Regions from separate parts of the Burkholderia sp. Bp9031 genome, predicted to be linked through region 3. Evidence: predicted binding sites of a transcription regulator. Region 3 holds the regulator's gene; each other region holds the start of a gene.
The links. The regulator HrcA, encoded in region 3, represses chaperone genes, less so after heat shock. The targets are predictions, from matches to a motif close to TTAGCACTCNNNNNNNNNGAGTGCTAA.
Positions count from the first base shown of each region.

Region 1 (4,210 bases), on a different contig from region 3:
TTGTTCGTGCAGCGGCGCGCGTCGCGCCGGCGCATGGTCGCGTACGCGTTCGCGGGGCTGGCGGCCGGGCTGGTGCTCGGCATCGCGCTGCACGCGGGCTGGACGGCATTCGGCGTCGAACCGGCGTTCGCCGCGCGCGCGGATGTCGCGTATGCGGTGTACGCGGCCGATCGTGAACACCCGGTCGAAATCGACGCCCGCGACCCGGCGCGCCTGGCCGGGTGGCTGTCCGCGCGTCTCGGCCGGCCCGTGCGCGCACCGTCGCTCGACGAATACGGCTATGCGCTGCTGGGCGGCCGGCTGCTGCCGGGCGACGCGGGGCCGGCCGCACAGCTGATGTACCAGCGTGCGGACGGCGCGCGCGTGACGCTGTACATGACGGCCTACGACGCGCGGCGCCTCACACCGCAGGCGATGTCGGCCGACGGCCGCTACACGTACTTCTGGTCGGATCGCGGCATGGGTTATGCGCTGTCCGGCCGAGGCGACGAACGGCGCCTGCGCGAGCTCGCGATCGACGCGTGCGGCGCACTCGGCGGGCCGACCGACGCATGGAAGGGGTGACGCACGCGGCATCGGCAGGGAGCAGAGGATGAACGCGAAGACGGCGATGGTGGCGACGATAGTGGCGGTGCTCGCGGCGGGCGCCGGGCTTGCACGGGCGGACGGCGACGCCCCGGTGCGCGTGCCGGTCGATGCCGATGGCGTGCAGCGGGTGACGATCGTCGGCGGCAGCTATTTCTTTCGTCCGAACCACGTGATCGTCCGCGCGCATGTGCCGGTCGAACTGACGGTATCGGCCGAACCGGGTGTCGTGCCGCACAGTTTCGAGATCGCTGCGCCGCAGGCCGGCATCGCGGTGCACACCGAACTGGGCACGACGCCGCGCATCTTGCGCTTCACGCCGACGGAGCCTGGTCGCTTCGCCTACTATTGCACGCATCGGCTGCTGTTCCTGCGCAGCCATCGCGAGCGCGGCATGGAAGGCGTGCTCGACGTCGAGGCGGCGCCATGATCGCAGCATGGCTGGCCGCGAGCCTGATAGGAGTGAGCATGACAGCCGACCCCGTGAGCGTCGCGCAGGCGCATTTCGATCAGGTCCGCTCGTACCGCGCGACGATCCGCTCGTCGGCGCGCAGCGGCGAGCACGCCGAATTCCATTATGCGTACCTGAAACCGGGTTTCGTCCGGATGGACTTCGTGTCGCCCCATCACGGCGCGGTGCTCGCGTACGATCCCGGCGACGGCAAGGTCCGGCTGCGTCCGTTCGGCGAGCATGCGCCGCCCGCGCTGACGCTGTCGCCGTCCAATCCGCTCGTGCGCGACCGCAGCGGCCATCGCGTCGACCGGTCGGACGTCGGCGCGCTGCTGCGCAACGTGCATGCGCTGCAGCAGGGCGGTGCGACGGTGACGGAAGGCGAGGAAACTGTCGGCGGCCGGGCCACGCTGCGCGTGTCGGTGACGGGCGCGCCCGCGCACGTGGTCGGCGGCGTGCATCGCTACCGGCTGTGGCTGGACACCGAGGACGGCTTTCCGCTGAAGGTCGTCAGCTTCGCAGACGGCGACGGCGACCCGCTCGAAACGGTGACACTCGACGACGTCGAGATCGACGTCGCGTTTCCCGCTCGCTTTTTCGCGCCCTGATCCCTGATCCCGACACGTGCCGGAGGCTGCATGGCGGAATACCGGTTTTCGACGACGTGGCGCGTGGACGCGCCGCTCGCGGCGGTCTGGGATGCAATCTACCAGGTCGACCGCTGGCCCGACTGGTGGAAGGGCGCGGTACGGACCGTCGAGATCGAGTGCGGCGACGTGCGCGGCGTCGGCGCGCTGCAGCGATACACGTGGAAAGGTGCGTTGCCGTACCAGCTGACCTTCGACATGCGCGTGCTGCGCGTCGAGCGGCCGCATGTGCTCGAAGGCCGCGCGAGCGGCGCGATCGAAGGCGATGGCCGCTGGTCGTTCGCGGGCGACGGCACGCGTACCGTCGTGCGCTACGACTGGCACATCCGTACGCGCGAGCGCTGGATGAACTGGCTGGAGCCGGTTGCGCGCCCGCTGTTCATCTGGAACCACGACGTCGTGATGCGCGAAGGCGCGAAAGGGCTCGCGCGGCTGCTCGGCGCGACGGTCGAGACCGACGGCCGGACGTTCCAGCCGGTCGCGGGCTGTCCCGACACGTGACGGTCCGGTGCCGGAAATGTGGCCCCGTCGGCGCCCGGGCAGTTTTTTTCATGCGATGCCGGACGACCGCGGGAACTCAGTGCTTACCCCGTGTCAAATCGGTGCGATGGCAGGGATATCCCGCATCGTGCTCGCTTCCGGAGCGCGGGATTGATGTCTACTTGATTGTTTCAAAAGGATTTTTTCAGTTTTGCCCCCGTTTTTTCGCCGTCTCGCCCCGGGCGAAAAAACCTCCGGCTCCCCTTCTTGAATTTGTCAAAACCCGTCCATATAATTAGCACTCGCTGCACGAGAGTGCTAACAATTCTCTGCCGGGCGATCCGCCGGGCAGATTCCCTAAGCGTTCTTCAATCTCATTCAAGAGAGGAGTGAATATGAACCTTCGTCCTTTGCACGATCGCGTGATCGTCAAGCGCCTGGATCAAGAAACCAAGACCGCCTCGGGCATCGTGATCCCCGAAGCTGCAGCTGAAAAGCCGGATCAAGGCGAGATCCTCGCGGTCGGCCCGGGCAAGCGTGACGACAAGGGCGCGCCGATCGCGCTCGACGTGAAGGTCGGCGATCGCGTGCTGTTCGGCAAGTACGCTGGTCAGACCGTGAAGGTCGACGGCCAGGAACTGCTGGTCATGCGCGAAGAAGACATCATGGCCGTGGTCAACGCGAAGTAAGCGTCCACTGACGGTACATATTCCCAAGAATTCAAGGAGTTAGAAGATGGCAGCTAAAGACGTCGTATTCGGCGATTCCGCCCGTTCGAAGATGGTCGAAGGCGTGAACATTCTCGCCAACGCAGTCAAGGTCACGCTGGGTCCGAAGGGCCGTAACGTCGTGCTCGAGCGCAGCTTCGGCGGCCCGACGGTCACCAAGGACGGTGTGTCGGTCGCGAAGGAAATCGAACTGAAGGACAAGCTCCAGAACATGGGCGCGCAAATGGTCAAGGAAGTGGCTTCCAAGACCAGCGACAACGCCGGCGACGGCACGACGACGGCAACCGTCCTCGCGCAATCGATCGTCCGCGAAGGCATGAAGTACGTCGCATCGGGCATGAACCCGATGGACCTGAAGCGCGGCATCGACAAGGCAGTCGCAGCGGCTGTCGAAGAGCTGAAGAAGATCAGCAAGCCGTGCACGACGAACAAGGAAATCGCACAGGTCGGCTCGATCTCGGCGAACAGCGACACGTCGATCGGCGATCGCATCGCTGAAGCGATGGACAAGGTCGGCAAGGAAGGCGTGATCACCGTCGAAGACGGCAAGTCGCTCGCCGACGAACTCGACGTCGTCGAAGGCATGCAGTTCGACCGCGGCTACCTGTCGCCGTACTTCATCAACAACCCGGACAAGCAAGTCGCCGTCCTCGACAACCCGTTCGTGCTGCTGCACGACAAGAAGGTGTCGAACATCCGTGATCTGCTGCCGGTGCTCGAGCAAGTCGCGAAGGCTGGCCGTCCGCTGCTGATCATCGCTGAAGACGTCGAAGGCGAAGCGCTCGCAACGCTGGTCGTCAACAACATCCGCGGCATCCTGAAGACCGTTGCGGTCAAGGCGCCGGGCTTCGGCGATCGTCGCAAGGCGATGCTGGAAGACATCGCGATCCTGACCGGCGGTCAAGTCGTCGCGGAAGAAACCGGCCTGACGCTCGAGAAGGCAACGCTGGCAGAACTGGGCCAGGCGAAGCGTATCGAAGTGGGCAAGGAAAACACGACGATCATCGACGGCGCAGGCGAAGCCGTGAACATCGAAGCGCGCGTCAAGCAAGTTCGCACGCAAATCGAAGAAGCGACGTCGGACTACGACCGTGAAAAGCTGCAAGAGCGCGTGGCCAAGCTGGCCGGCGGCGTGGCAGTGATCAAGGTTGGTGCTGCGACCGAAGTCGAAATGAAGGAAAAGAAGGCACGTGTCGAAGACGCACTGCACGCAACGCGCGCAGCTGTGGAAGAAGGCATCGTGGCAGGTGGCGGCGTTGCGCTGATCCGCGCTCGCACCGCGATCGCAGCCCTGACCGGCGCGAACGCTGACCAAAACG
Region 1 is NZ_QTPW01000034.1:29,348-33,557, reverse strand. Features, by position in the region: gene DIE15_RS30790 (anti-sigma factor) at 1-564, shown strand, start outside; gene DIE15_RS30785 (quinol oxidase) at 593-1,015, shown strand; gene DIE15_RS30780 (hypothetical protein) at 1,012-1,644, shown strand; gene DIE15_RS30775 (SRPBCC family protein) at 1,675-2,184, shown strand; gene DIE15_RS30770 (co-chaperone GroES) at 2,559-2,852, shown strand; gene groL (chaperonin GroEL) at 2,899-4,210, shown strand, end outside.
Region 1: DIE15_RS30770 (co-chaperone GroES) is a predicted target of HrcA. The motif match lies at 2,459-2,485, and genes of this name have one in related genera.

Region 2 (4,210 bases), on a different contig from region 3:
ACGGCCTTCGCGACGGCGGCCGGCACGACGATCGACGTCGCCTCGTGCGAACACGCGCGCACGGCGGACGGCCGGATCGCAGTATCGGTCGGCTGCCGGGTCGGCGATGCGCCGCCGCGGCACGGTGTCGGCGTGCATGCCGATGCGGCGAGCGCCGCGCTCGATGCGGTCGTGAGCGCGGTCAACCGCTCGGCCTGGCATTGCGCCGACCGCCGTGCGGCGGCCTGACCGGCAGGTTTCGCTTCAGGGTTTGAACGTCAGCGAGCGGTGCGTGACCGCCCGTGCGCCGCGCGATCCGCGCCGCACGGGCCAATGAAAAGCGGCCCAGAAGGCCGCTTCGGTCGGGACATGAAAACGAGCGCCACGCGCGCTCATGTCTCGGTCGCGCACCGCGTCGCCTGCCACGCCAGCAGGCGCCAATGGCCCTGCTCGTGGGTATGGACGGCGGTATAGGCGATCGGAAACACCAGCCCGCCGTTGTTGGTCTCCATCTCGATCAGCGCGCGCCCGGTGACGACGCAGGTTGCGTCGCCGACGGGCAGCAGGTCCTGCGACTGGATTTCGATCTGACGATAGCGGCGGCGGCCGGCAACGATCGCGTCAATGAACTGCTGCTTGGTTTCGCGTTTGCCGTTGGTGTGCACGAAGAACACCTTGTCCGACAATTGCGCATCGAGCGCCTCGCCGTCCCCGTCGACCATCGCCCGGAACCGATCGCGCTCGAGTGCGCGAATCGCATCGACCACCTTCGCCATCGCCTGACTCCTCGGCAACGCGCCCGCCGTGCGCGGGCGTGCGGATCAGAAGTTGTATTGCACGTAGAACTGGTGGAAATTTATACCAGGATTCGGCTCTTTGATACCCGCGTTAGACACATGTTCAAAACGGTAGCCGACCTGATACTGTTGCCGTTGGCCGAACTGCACGCCGACACCCGCAGTCGGCGCGAACTGGAATGCGGTCGACAGCGAGAAATTGTCCGAGATCGTCGGGTGCGTCAGAAGCCGGACGCCGCCGCCGGCCTCAATGAACGGGCGAACCTGCCCCGCGCTCTTGATGAAGCGGAACATTGGCGTCACCCCGAATTCGCCGATGCTGCTATGGACGTTGCCGCCCGTGTGCCAGTAGCCGACGTGCCCCTCCACCACGAACGCGAAGTGCCAGCCGCCGATTTCCCACCAGTTCCAGCCCGGATCCCACACCACGCCGAGATCACCCTTGTCGATCCCGTGGCGGTCGGAAAACCCGCCGCCCGCCTGGATCCCCCACCGGTCCGCGAACGCGGCCCCCGATCCGCCCAGCAGCGACGCCGCGAGCAACGCATGCAGCGCAAGCCGGCTACGGGTCCGGCGATTCTTCTTATTGTTCATCTGACACTCCAACTTTGTGGGTTGAATGGAGCCCAGCCGCAACGGCTGGGCCCGAGCGAACTGAATGGTATGGTAAAGGACTTTTCGGATCGGCATCACGAAGCGAAATTGTTTGCTTCCAAAACTACAAAAATCGAAATCGTCTACTGATTACCATCAGAAACAACGGCTTACGGAACTTCCTCCGACCAACCCGGTCGCAAATTAGACTATCGACTCGAGTAGTTCGATAGAAAACCGGGAACTTGGATGCCCACGTGCCCTCTAAGGAATTAGCACTCGGATTGTGGGAGTGCTAAGATGACCCCCGGAATCTCATCCGAGACCAAGGGTTTGTCCCTGATTCCAAAGGAGTTTTTTAGTGAGCCACGCCCTGACCCTTCCGAACACCCTGAGCCCGACGCCGGCCAAGGCCGAATCGGCAGGCTCGCTGGCGCTCGCAACTCAATCGATGTTGCCGGGCCAGCTTGGCAACATCGATGCGTACATCCAGGCCGTCAACCGGATCCCGCTGTTGAGCGCCGAAGAGGAACGCCAGTACGCGACCGAATTCCGCGAAGACAACAACCTCGACTCGGCACGCCGCCTCGTGCTGTCGCACCTGCGGCTCGTCGTGTCGATCGCGCGCAACTATCTCGGCTACGGCCTGCCGCACGGCGACCTGATCCAGGAAGGCAACATCGGCCTGATGAAGGCGGTGAAGCGTTTCGACCCGGCGCAGAACGTGCGCCTGGTGTCGTACGCGATCCACTGGATCAAGGCCGAGATCCACGAGTACATCCTGCGCAACTGGCGGATGGTGAAGGTCGCGACGACGAAGGCGCAGCGCAAGCTGTTCTTCAACCTGCGCAGCCACAAGAAGAGCATGCAGGCGATGACGCCCGAGGAAATCGACGGCCTCGCGCAGGAGCTCAACGTCAAGCGCGAAGACGTGACCGAAATGGAAACGCGCCTGTCGGGCGGCGACATCGCGCTCGAAGGGCAAGTGGAAGACGGCGAGGAGTCGTACGCACCGATCGCCTACCTGGCCGACTCGCACAACGAGCCGACCGCCGTGCTCGCCGCGCGTCAGCGCGACATGCTGCAGACGGACGGCATCGCGCAGGCGCTCGAGGCGCTCGACGCGCGCAGCCGCCGGATCATCGAGGCGCGCTGGCTGAACGTCGACGACGACGGCTCGGGCGGCTCGACGCTGCACGATCTCGCGGCCGAATTCGGCGTGTCGGCGGAACGCATCCGCCAGATCGAAGCGAGCGCCATGAAGAAGATGCGCACTGCGCTGGCCGAATACGCATAAATCCCGGCAATTCAGAGCGCTTCATCCAAAACCGCTGCCTACTGGCAGCGGTTTTTTTTCGCCCATCCTTTCTCCCGTTTTTTTCGTATTAATCGACCTTATTGATCGGATATCGGGCGGTTTCGGGCCCCTTCCGCATAACCTTGATCTACCTCAAGTTTCAACCCTCGGTTCGCGACGGTCTGCCGCAGCGCAGCACTCGGCATCGGAATGCCGGCATTTTAAAATTGGCATGTCGGCTTAAAAGGATTAAAACAGCTTAAGTGCCGTCATAAATCCGACGTAAAGTCGCCCCAAAACCATGTAAATCGATTCAGGATAATCGCCTTGATCTCGATCAATAAAGAGCCTGCGCCGCCTCCCCCGCAGGCCGCCGGCACGCCCGGCTGGCGCGCGCGCATCGGCGCGTGGGCACGCGGGCCAACCCTCGCCCGCGACATCACGCTGGTACTGATCGTCAAGCTGGTTCTCTTGATGTCGCTCAAATACGCATTCTTCAATCATCCGCAGGCTGAGCACATGTCGCTGCCGCCTGCCGCCGTCGCCGAGAAGCTGCTCTCGGTGCCGGTGCCTGCATCTACCGAGGGAGACCACCATGATAAGTAGCGAAGTCGTCGATCTGTCGCGTCTGCAGTTCGGCATCACGGCGCTCTACCACTTCCTGTTCGTGCCGCTGACGCTCGGCCTGTCCTGGCTGCTCGTCATCATGGAAGCCGTCTACGTGATGACCGGCAAGCAGGTCTACAAGGACATGACCCAGTTCTGGGGCAAGCTGTTCGGGATCAACTTCGCGATGGGCGTGACGACCGGCATCACGCTCGAATTCCAGTTCGGTACGAACTGGTCGTACTACTCGCACTACGTCGGCGACATCTTCGGCGTGCCGCTCGCGGTCGAAGGCCTGATGGCGTTCTTCCTCGAATCGACGTTCGTCGGCCTGTTCTTCTTCGGCTGGAACCGCCTGTCGAAGGTCAAGCACCTGATGGTCACGTTCCTCGTCGCGCTCGGCTCGAACCTGTCCGCGCTGTGGATCCTCGTCGCGAACGGCTGGATGAACAACCCGGTCGGCGCCGAGTTCAATTACCAGACGATGCGCATGGAGATGACGAGCCTGTTCGACGTGCTGTTCAACCCGGTCGCGCAGGTGAAGTTCGTGCACACCGTGTCGGCCGGCTACGTGTCGGCGGCGATGTTCGTGCTCGGCGTGTCGTCGTGGTACCTGCTGAAGAAGCGCGACGTCGACTTCGCGCTGCGCTCGTTCGCGGTCGCAGCCGGATTCGGCCTCGCGGCGACGCTCTGCGTGATCGTGCTCGGCGACGAATCGGGCTATACGACGGGCGAAGTGCAGAAGATGAAGCTCGCCGCGATCGAGTCGGAATGGGAAACGCAACCGGCGCCCGCATCGTTCACGCTGATCGGCATCCCGAACCAGGAAGCGCAGCGCACCGACTACGCGATCAGGATCCCGTACGCGCTCGGCCTGATCGCGACGCGCTCGATCGACGAACCGGTGATCGGCCTGCGCGAGCTCGCGAAGCACAGC
Region 2 is NZ_QTPW01000016.1:40,561-44,770, forward strand. Features, by position in the region: gene leuA (2-isopropylmalate synthase) at 1-228, shown strand, start outside; gene DIE15_RS20950 (nuclear transport factor 2 family protein) at 372-755, opposite strand; gene DIE15_RS20955 (acyloxyacyl hydrolase) at 801-1,370, opposite strand; gene rpoH (RNA polymerase sigma factor RpoH) at 1,732-2,667, shown strand; gene cydP (cytochrome oxidase putative small subunit CydP) at 2,995-3,273, shown strand; gene DIE15_RS20970 (cytochrome ubiquinol oxidase subunit I) at 3,263-4,210, shown strand, end outside.
Region 2: rpoH (RNA polymerase sigma factor RpoH) is a predicted target of HrcA. The motif match lies at 1,643-1,669, and genes of this name have one in related genera.

Region 3 (4,210 bases):
GCATCAGCAGCTGGTGCGCGTGCTGGCCGTGGATGTCGACCAGCATCTCGCCGAGCCCGCGCAACTGCGCGAGCGTCGCGCTGGTGCCGTTGATGAACGCGCGCGAGCGGCCGTTCGCGTCGATCACGCGGCGCAGCATCACGGTGTCCTCGGCGTCGAACGCGTGTTCGTCGAGCCAGCGCGCGACGCGGTCGTGCGGCGTGAATTCGGCGGTGATGTCGGCGCGGCCGCAGCCGGCGCGCACGACGCTCGCGTCGGCGCGTTCGCCGAGCGCGAGGGCGAGGGCGTCGATCAGGATCGATTTGCCGGCGCCGGTTTCGCCGGAAAAGACGGTAAAGCCGCTGTCGAATTCGAGATCGAGCGCGGCGACGATGACGAAGTCGCGAATCGAGAGGTGGCGGAGCATGGTGTCGGGCGGTGGTGCGTCAGGACGCCTTGTCGTCTTCGTTCGATGCGTGTTCGTTCCAGTGCAGCTTCTTGCGCAGCGTCGCGTAGTAGCTGTAGCCGACCGGGTGCAGGAACGGCACGGTGTGCTTCGAGCGGCGCACCTCGATCGTGTCGTTCAGTTCGAGCGCGGTGAACGACTGCATGTCGAAGTTCACGTTGACGTCGCGGCCGCCGACGATCTGGATCGCGATCTTCGAATCGTCGGGCAGCACGATCGGCCGGTTCGACAGCGCGTGCGGCGCGATCGGCACGAGCACGATGCCCGCCAGCTGCGGATGGAGGATCGGGCCGGCCGACGACAGCGCGTACGCGGTCGAGCCGGTCGGCGTGGCGACGATCAGGCCGTCCGAGCGCTGGTTGTACATGTACCGGCCGTCGACCGATGCGCGCAGCTCGACCATCCCGGAAAAGCCGCTGCGGTTCACGACGACGTCGTTGAACGCGATCGCGTGGTAGATCGGTTCGCCGTCGCGCATGATCCGGGCCTCGAGCAGCGCGCGCTCCTCGCGCTCGAACTTGCCCGACAGGATCACCGGGACGAGCGCCTGCATGTCGGCCGCCGCGATATCGGTGATGAAGCCGAGCCGCCCGTGGTTGATCCCGATCAGCGGTGTCTTGTACGGCGCGAGCTGGCGGCCGATGCCGAGCATCGTGCCGTCGCCGCCGAGCACGACCGCCACGTCCGCGCGCGCCCCGATTTCCGCCGGGGTGAGCGCCGCATAGCCGGCGATGCCGATCTCGCGCGCGGTGTCGGCTTCGAACACGACCTCGAAGCCGAGCTTCGCGATGCAGCCAGCCAGCGTGGCGAGCGGCTCGGCGATGCCGGGCGTGTTGCTCCGGCCGACGAGCGCGACAGTATTGAACTGATTACCGGTTTTCATGCCGGCATTACACCATAGCTCGTTGACGAAAAGAACCAGCTGTGCGCACACGGGGCCGGATCGGTCAGCCCGCGCGACTGTGGCCGCGGCCACTCGCCGTGCTCGCGCGGTTGCGCTAAAATTTTCTACCATGCTAGATCCTCGCGCACGAACCCTCCTGAAAACCCTGATCGAACGGTATATCGCCGACGGTCAGCCGGTCGGCTCGCGCACGTTGTCCCGTTACTCCGGCCTCGAGCTGAGCCCGGCAACGATCCGCAACGTGATGTCCGACCTGGAGGAACTCGGCCTCGTGTCGAGCCCGCACACGTCGGCCGGCCGCGTGCCGACGCCGCGCGGCTATCGCCTGTTCGTCGACACGATGCTGACGGTCGAGGCGCCGATCGACGCCGAGGCCGTCGCGCGCCAGGTGCAGAACACGCTGCAGGCCGGCGAGCCGCAGCAGCGGGTCGTGGCGGCCGCGGCGAGCGTGCTGTCGAACCTGTCGCAGTTCGCGGGCGTCGTGCTGACGCCGCGCCGCAGCCACGTGTTCAAGCAGATCGAGTTCATGCGCCTGTCGGACAAGCGCATCCTGCTGATCATCGTCACGCCCGAGGGCGACGTGCAGAACCGGATGCTCGCGACGCCGCGCGACTATTCGCCGTCGCAGCTCACCGAGGCGTCCAACTACATCAACGCGCATTTCGCCGGGCTGTCGTTCGACGAGGTGCGCCGCCGCCTGCGCGACGAGATCGACCAGCTGCGCGGCGACATGACCACGCTGATGCATGCCGCCGTGACGGCCAGCACCGAGGTGCCCGATACCGAGGACACCGTGCTCATTTCCGGCGAGCGCAACCTGCTCGAAGTGGCGGACCTGTCGTCCGACATGGCACGGCTGCGCAAGCTGTTTGACGTGTTCGACCAAAAGACGGGCCTCCTGCAACTGCTCGACGTGTCGAGCCACGCCCAGGGCGTGCAGATCTTCATTGGCGGTGAATCGACGCTCGTGCCGATCGAGGAAATGAGCGTCGTTACCGCACCGTACGAGGTGAATGGCCAGATCGTCGGCACGCTTGGCGTGATCGGCCCGACCCGCATGGCGTACAACCGCGTGATTCCGATCGTCGACATCACCGCGCGCCTGTTGTCGCTCACGCTGAGCCAGCAGTAACCTGACCGACACCGCCCCGCCATCGTGCCGCGGCGCAGCGTGTGCCGCCAGTCGGCCGAACGGTCAGCCGACCCGAGCGAGGCGGCCCGCTATAATTGAGGGCCGTCCGACTGCGTGCCCCGAGCACGTTCCTGCCCATGCGTTTCGATCTTGAGCCGCCTTCGAGCGTCGCGGCTGCCCATCGCATCGGCGTGCTGCTGATCAATCTCGGCACGCCGGACGCCCCGACGCCGCGCGCGGTGCGGCGCTATCTGGCCGAATTCCTGTCGGACCCCCGCGTCGTCGAAATCCCGCAGGCCGTCTGGCAGGTGCTGCTGCGCACGCTGATCCTGCCGCTGCGCGGCCGCGCGTCCGCGAAGAAATACGCGGCCGTCTGGATGCCCGAGGGCTCGCCGCTGCGCGTGTACACCGAGCGCCAGACCGAAGGCGTGCGCCACCTGCTCGCCTCGAACGGCTATCAGGTGATGGTCGACTACGCAATGCGCTATGGCAGTCCGAATATTGCGCACGCGCTCGCGCAGTTCAAGCGCGCCGGCGTCGAGCGCGTGCTGCTGATGCCGATGTATCCGCAATACTCGGCGTCCACCACCGCGACGGCATTCGATGCCGCGTTCGCCGCGCTCGCGCGGATGCGCAACCAGCCGGAAGTGCGTACGGTGCGCCAGTACGCCGACCATCCGGCCTACATTCACGCGCTGGCCGAGCAGGTGCGCCAATACTGGGCGCAGCACGGCCGGCCCGACTTCGCGGCCGGCGACAAACTCGTGCTGAGCTTTCACGGCGTGCCGAAACGCACGCTCGACCTGGGCGACCCCTATCACGACCAATGCCAGCAGACGGGCGCGCTGCTGATGGCCGCGCTCGGGCTGTCGACGCTCGAATGCCGCGTGACGTTCCAGTCGCGCTTCGGCAAGGCCGAATGGCTGCAGCCGTACACGGCACCGACGCTGCGCGAGCTCGGCGAGGCCGGCGTGCGGCGTGCGGACGTGTTCTGTCCCGGTTTTACGGCCGATTGTCTGGAGACGATCGAGGAGATCGGGATGGAGGTGCGCGACGAGTTCATCGCGGGCGGCGGCCAGGCGTTCCACCGGATTCCGTGCCTGAACGGCGCGCCCGCGTGGATCGGCGCGGTGGGCGAGATCGTCGCCGAGAATCTGCAGGGCTGGCCGGTGAAGGCCGCGCAGCCCGAAACGGTGAGTTGAACGCGATGAACTACAGGATTTCGACGGAACCCGGCGCGAAGCTGCGCATCGACAAATGGCTGTGGGCGGCGCGCTTTTTCAAGACGCGCTCGCTCGCCTCGGACGCGGTCGACAAGGGCCACGTGAAGATCGGCGGCGCGGCGGTCAAGCCGGCAAAGGACGTGCGCGTCGGCGACGAGGTCGAGATTGCGATCGACGGTGTCGTCTGGCACATTGCCGTGCTGGGCATTTGCGACGTGCGCGGGCCCGCGAGCATCGCGCAGACGCTTTACCAGGAAACGGAAGCGGGGCGCGTCGCGCGGCTCGCCGAACTGGAGCGGCGGCGCACGTATCGCGAGCCGGCGGCCGAACTGCACGGCCGGCCGACCAAGCGCGACCGGCGCATCATCGACAGATTTTCTGGTGGGAGCTGAACATCTGGTCGAACGTCGCCCGCGCGCTTCCGTATTCGGTCGTGCGGTCGGTGACGGCTCCGGACAGGCAGATGGTGGTGGTGCCGGCAATCAGTACCAGCGCGACCACCGATA
Region 3 is NZ_QTPW01000017.1:77,767-81,976, forward strand. Features, by position in the region: gene recN (DNA repair protein RecN) at 1-406, opposite strand, end outside; gene DIE15_RS21855 (NAD kinase) at 426-1,328, opposite strand; gene hrcA (heat-inducible transcriptional repressor HrcA) at 1,459-2,481, shown strand; gene hemH (ferrochelatase) at 2,619-3,683, shown strand; gene DIE15_RS21870 (RNA-binding S4 domain-containing protein) at 3,689-4,096, shown strand; gene DIE15_RS37090 (hypothetical protein) at 4,068-4,210, opposite strand, start outside.

Region 4 (4,210 bases), on a different contig from region 3:
TTCCAGCAGACCTCGGTGTCGTCCGTGAACGGCAGTGCGGTCAACGGCGCGAAGGTGAGCTTCCTGCATGTAAGCGGGGCATATCGGGTCACGCCGTCCGTCCGCCTGCTCGCCGGCTGGCTGCACGGCCAGGACAAGACGGGCACGACGGATTTCAACATGCAGCAGGCCGGCGCGCCGACGCTGGTCGGCGGCAGCCCGAATCGCATCGACGATACGTTCTACGTCGGTGCGAACTGGCAGGCCACCACGCCGTTGCTGATCACGGTGGCCGGCTATTACGGCCACGCGCGCAACGCGCAGCGGCTCGATGGCACGCTCGGCTCCGGGATCAACTACTCGGCGACCGTACTGGCCGAATACGCGCTGTCGAAGCATACCGAGGTATATGGCACGGTGGATTTCGCACGCGGCAACGGGGCGTTCGCCGCCGACTATCCGGGTGCCACCAACCCGCTCACGGGCAAGGTCGACCAGATCGGCCGGACCAACAACGTCGGGGCCGCGATCGGCCTGCGCCAGATGTTCTGATGGCGGCGCGCGCGGCGGTCGCGAACAAAAAACGCGTGGCGACTGGTGCCGCCACGCGTCGTGGGTACAGCATGCGGTCGCCCGGCTCGGGCGGGCCACATTGACTGGCGTCAGAAATCGAACCCTGGCCCGCCTGCACCCGGGCCGCCCTGCACCGTGGCTGGCGCCGCATCCTTCGGCGCTTCGAACACGGTCGCATCGGTCGTCAGCAATAGCCCCGCGACCGACGCCGCGTTCTGCAGCGCGGTGCGCGTGACCTTGGTCGGATCGAGCACGCCCGATTCGACGAGGTCGCCGTATTCACCGGTCTGCGCGTTGTAGCCGAAGTTGCCCACGCCTTCCGCGACCTTCGCGACGACCACGCTCGCTTCCTCGCCCGCATTGGTGACGATCTGGCGCAGCGGTTCCTCTAGTGCGCGCAGCACGATCTTGATGCCCGCGTCCTGGTCGGCGTTTGCGCCCTTCAGTTCGCGGATCGCCTGCCGCACGCGGATCAACGCGACGCCGCCGCCAGGCACGATGCCTTCCTCGACAGCCGCGCGCGTCGCGTGCAGCGCGTCGTCGACGCGGTCCTTCTTCTCCTTCACTTCGATTTCGGTCGCGCCGCCGACCTTGATCACCGCGACGCCGCCCGCAAGCTTGGCCACGCGCTCCTGCAGCTTTTCGCGATCGTAGTCGGAGGTGGCTTCTTCGATCTGCACGCGGATCTGCTTCACGCGCGCCTCGATGTTCTTCGCGTCGCCCGCGCCGTCGATCACAGTCGTGTTTTCCTTGCCGACCTCGATGCGCTTCGCCTGGCCGAGTTCGGCGAGCGTTGCCTTCTCGAGCGTGAGGCCTGTTTCCTCGGCGACGACCTGCCCGCCGGTCAGGATCGCGATGTCCTCGAGCAGCGCCTTGCGGCGATCGCCGAAGCCCGGCGCCTTCACCGCGACCGTCTTCAGGATGCCGCGAATGTTGTTCACGACCAGCGTCGCAAGTGCTTCGCCTTCGACGTCCTCCGCGATGATCAGGAGCGGCCGGCCCGACTTCGCGACCTGTTCGAGCACCGGCAGCAGGTCGCGGATGTTCGAGATCTTCTTGTCGTGCAGCAGGATGTACGGGTTCTCAATCTCGGCGATCTGCTTGTCCGCGTTGTTGATGAAATACGGCGACAGGTAGCCGCGATCGAACTGCAGCCCTTCGACGACGTCGAGCTCGTCGGCGAGCGACTTACCGTCCTCGACGGTGATTACGCCTTCCTTGCCGACGCGGTCGATCGCCTCGGCGATGCGCTGGCCGATCGACTCTTCGCCGTTCGCCGAGATCGTCGCGACCTGTGCGATTTCCTTGCTGGTGGTGGTCGGCTTGCTGATCTTCTTCAGCGCGTCGACGGCCGACGCGACGGCCTTGTCGATCCCGCGCTTCAGGTCGAGCGGATTGAGCCCGGCCGCGACGTATTTCTGGCCTTCGCGCACGATCGCCTGAGCGAGCACGGTGGCTGTCGTCGTGCCGTCGCCGGCGGCATCGCTGGTGCGCGATGCGACTTCCTTCACGAGCTGCGCGCCGACGTTCTGCAGCTTGTCCGCGAGTTCGATTTCCTTCGCGACCGACACGCCGTCCTTCGTGACGACGGGCGCGCCGAAGCTGCGTTCGAGCACGACGTTGCGGCCCTTCGGCCCGAGCGTGACCTTCACCGCGTTCGCGAGAATGTTGACGCCTTCGGTCAGCTTCGCACGCGCGACGTCGCTGAAAATGATTTCCTTCGCTGCCATGATTGCACTCCGTTATTGATTGACGACCGCGACGATGTCTTCCTCACGCAGCACGAGGAATTCGTTGCCGTCCACCTTGACGGCCTGGCCTGCATACTTGCCGAACAACACGCGTTCGCCGACCCGCAGGTCGGGCACGATGCGCTGGCCGTCCGCGTCCTTGCGGCCGGGGCCGACGGCGATCACTTCGCCCTGGTCGGGTTTTTCAGCGGCGCTGTCGGGGATCACGATGCCCGAGGCGGTGGTGGTTTCCTGGTCGAGTCGCTTCACGATGACCCGGTCGTGCAAGGGGCGTAGGCTCATCTTTCCGTCCTGTTCTGTTGCGTCGAAATTGGCTGGCACGCTTCATCAGAGAGTGCTGACGAGTATAAAAACGCGCGGCGACGCGATCCAATAACGGATTCGGAAAAGCATTTGCGTGGATGCGCTATGGATGGGGAACGAGGCGGGGCTGTTGCAGGCCTTCGGCACGATAGGCCTCACGCTGTTTCTGCCGCTGCTGGTGAAGAGCCTGTCGGGGCAATCGAGCTTCGCGGTCGGCAGCCTGTCCGCACTGCCGTTCCTGATCGCGTGCATCGCGATGTATCTGAATGGCCGGCATTCGGACCTCGGCGGCGAACGCGCGCTGCATCTCGGCGTGCCGATGCTGCTGGCCGGCGCGTTGCTGACCGGTGCGATCTATACGCCCGCGCTGCCCGTTGCATACGCATTGCTCGTGTTCGCGGTCGGGTTCAACTGGGCCGCGACGCCGGTGTTCTGGGCCGTGACGACCGAATACGTGTCAGGCCTCACGGCCGCCGCGTCGATCGCGCTGATCAACGCGGTCGCGAACATCGCGGGGCTGGCGCTGCCGCCGGTGATGGGACACATCAAGGACGTGACGCATTCGTACGATCTCGCGCTGCTGCTGGTCGCCGTGGCGCTGCTCGTCGGCGGCGTCCTCGGGTTGCGGATTGCCTCGCGGCGGGCGATGCCGCTGGCCGCGCGGCGTGCCGGATGAGCACGCCAGCTGCGCGGTTGCGCACGGCCCGCCGTGCCGACTACGTCAAGCATGCTTGGCCGCCTTCGCCATCGTTCGATGCAGCAGCACGAGCTCGATGAGTTCAACCTGATAGACGTAGCGCGACTGGACCACCTTCAACGCCATCGAGCCGACGGACAGCCCGAAGACCAATGCAATGCCCCATACGATGGCGGTATTCAGGAAATTTCCGGAAACGAATCCGCTTGTCAGCGTACTCTGCAACCACGGCAAGCCACCGGCGTCCTTGATGTTCGAGAGCGTCACGGCAAGCAGCGCATAGGCGGCCGTTCCGCCGCCGAAGAACGACACGGCGCGCGCGTCGAGGCGCTTCACCTTGAGTTGCAGGACGTGCCGCGCATACTCGAGCGTGCTGTCGTCGTAGCCGGCCAGCAGCAGTGCATGCTTCTCGTCGGTCTCCACCTCGCGCGTGATGGTGTTCAGCGTTTCCGATTTCCAGCGAAACATCTGGACGATGCCGGCGACGGGTTCGACGATGAGGGAGAGCAGGCTGAACAAGACCGTCAGTACGTAGAACACGATGGCGACGTGCTGCTGCCACGGTGCCGGGGCCGCCTTGTGCCAGAGCGCCAATGCGCCGAGCAGCACGAAGCAGACGCCGCCTCCCGCGAGCAGAAGTCGCGCCGCTTTGCGTGCCCGCTCCATCGACAGGCCTTTTGCGGGGCGGTAGGGTTCGCAGGTCGATAGCACTTTCAGTACGTCGGTGATTTTTGACATCGGGTCTCCAGAGGGCATTGGGTGATCGGGATGCTTCCGCTCGCCGTGTTTGCGACGCGCATCATGCGAGGTGCGGTTCGAGCGCGATACGGTTGCTCGCTTTCGTCGCGGCGTGCGACGGGATTATGCGTCGCGGCTTCCGTCATTCATCTCGAAATTGGGGCGGCCC
Region 4 is NZ_QTPW01000051.1:11,781-15,990, forward strand. Features, by position in the region: gene DIE15_RS34840 (porin) at 1-531, shown strand, start outside; gene groL (chaperonin GroEL) at 642-2,282, opposite strand; gene DIE15_RS34850 (co-chaperone GroES) at 2,295-2,585, opposite strand; partial or broken gene DIE15_RS34855 (MFS transporter) at 2,731-3,282, shown strand; gene DIE15_RS34860 (hypothetical protein) at 3,328-4,041, opposite strand.
Region 4: DIE15_RS34850 (co-chaperone GroES) is a predicted target of HrcA. The motif match lies at 2,618-2,644, and genes of this name have one in related genera.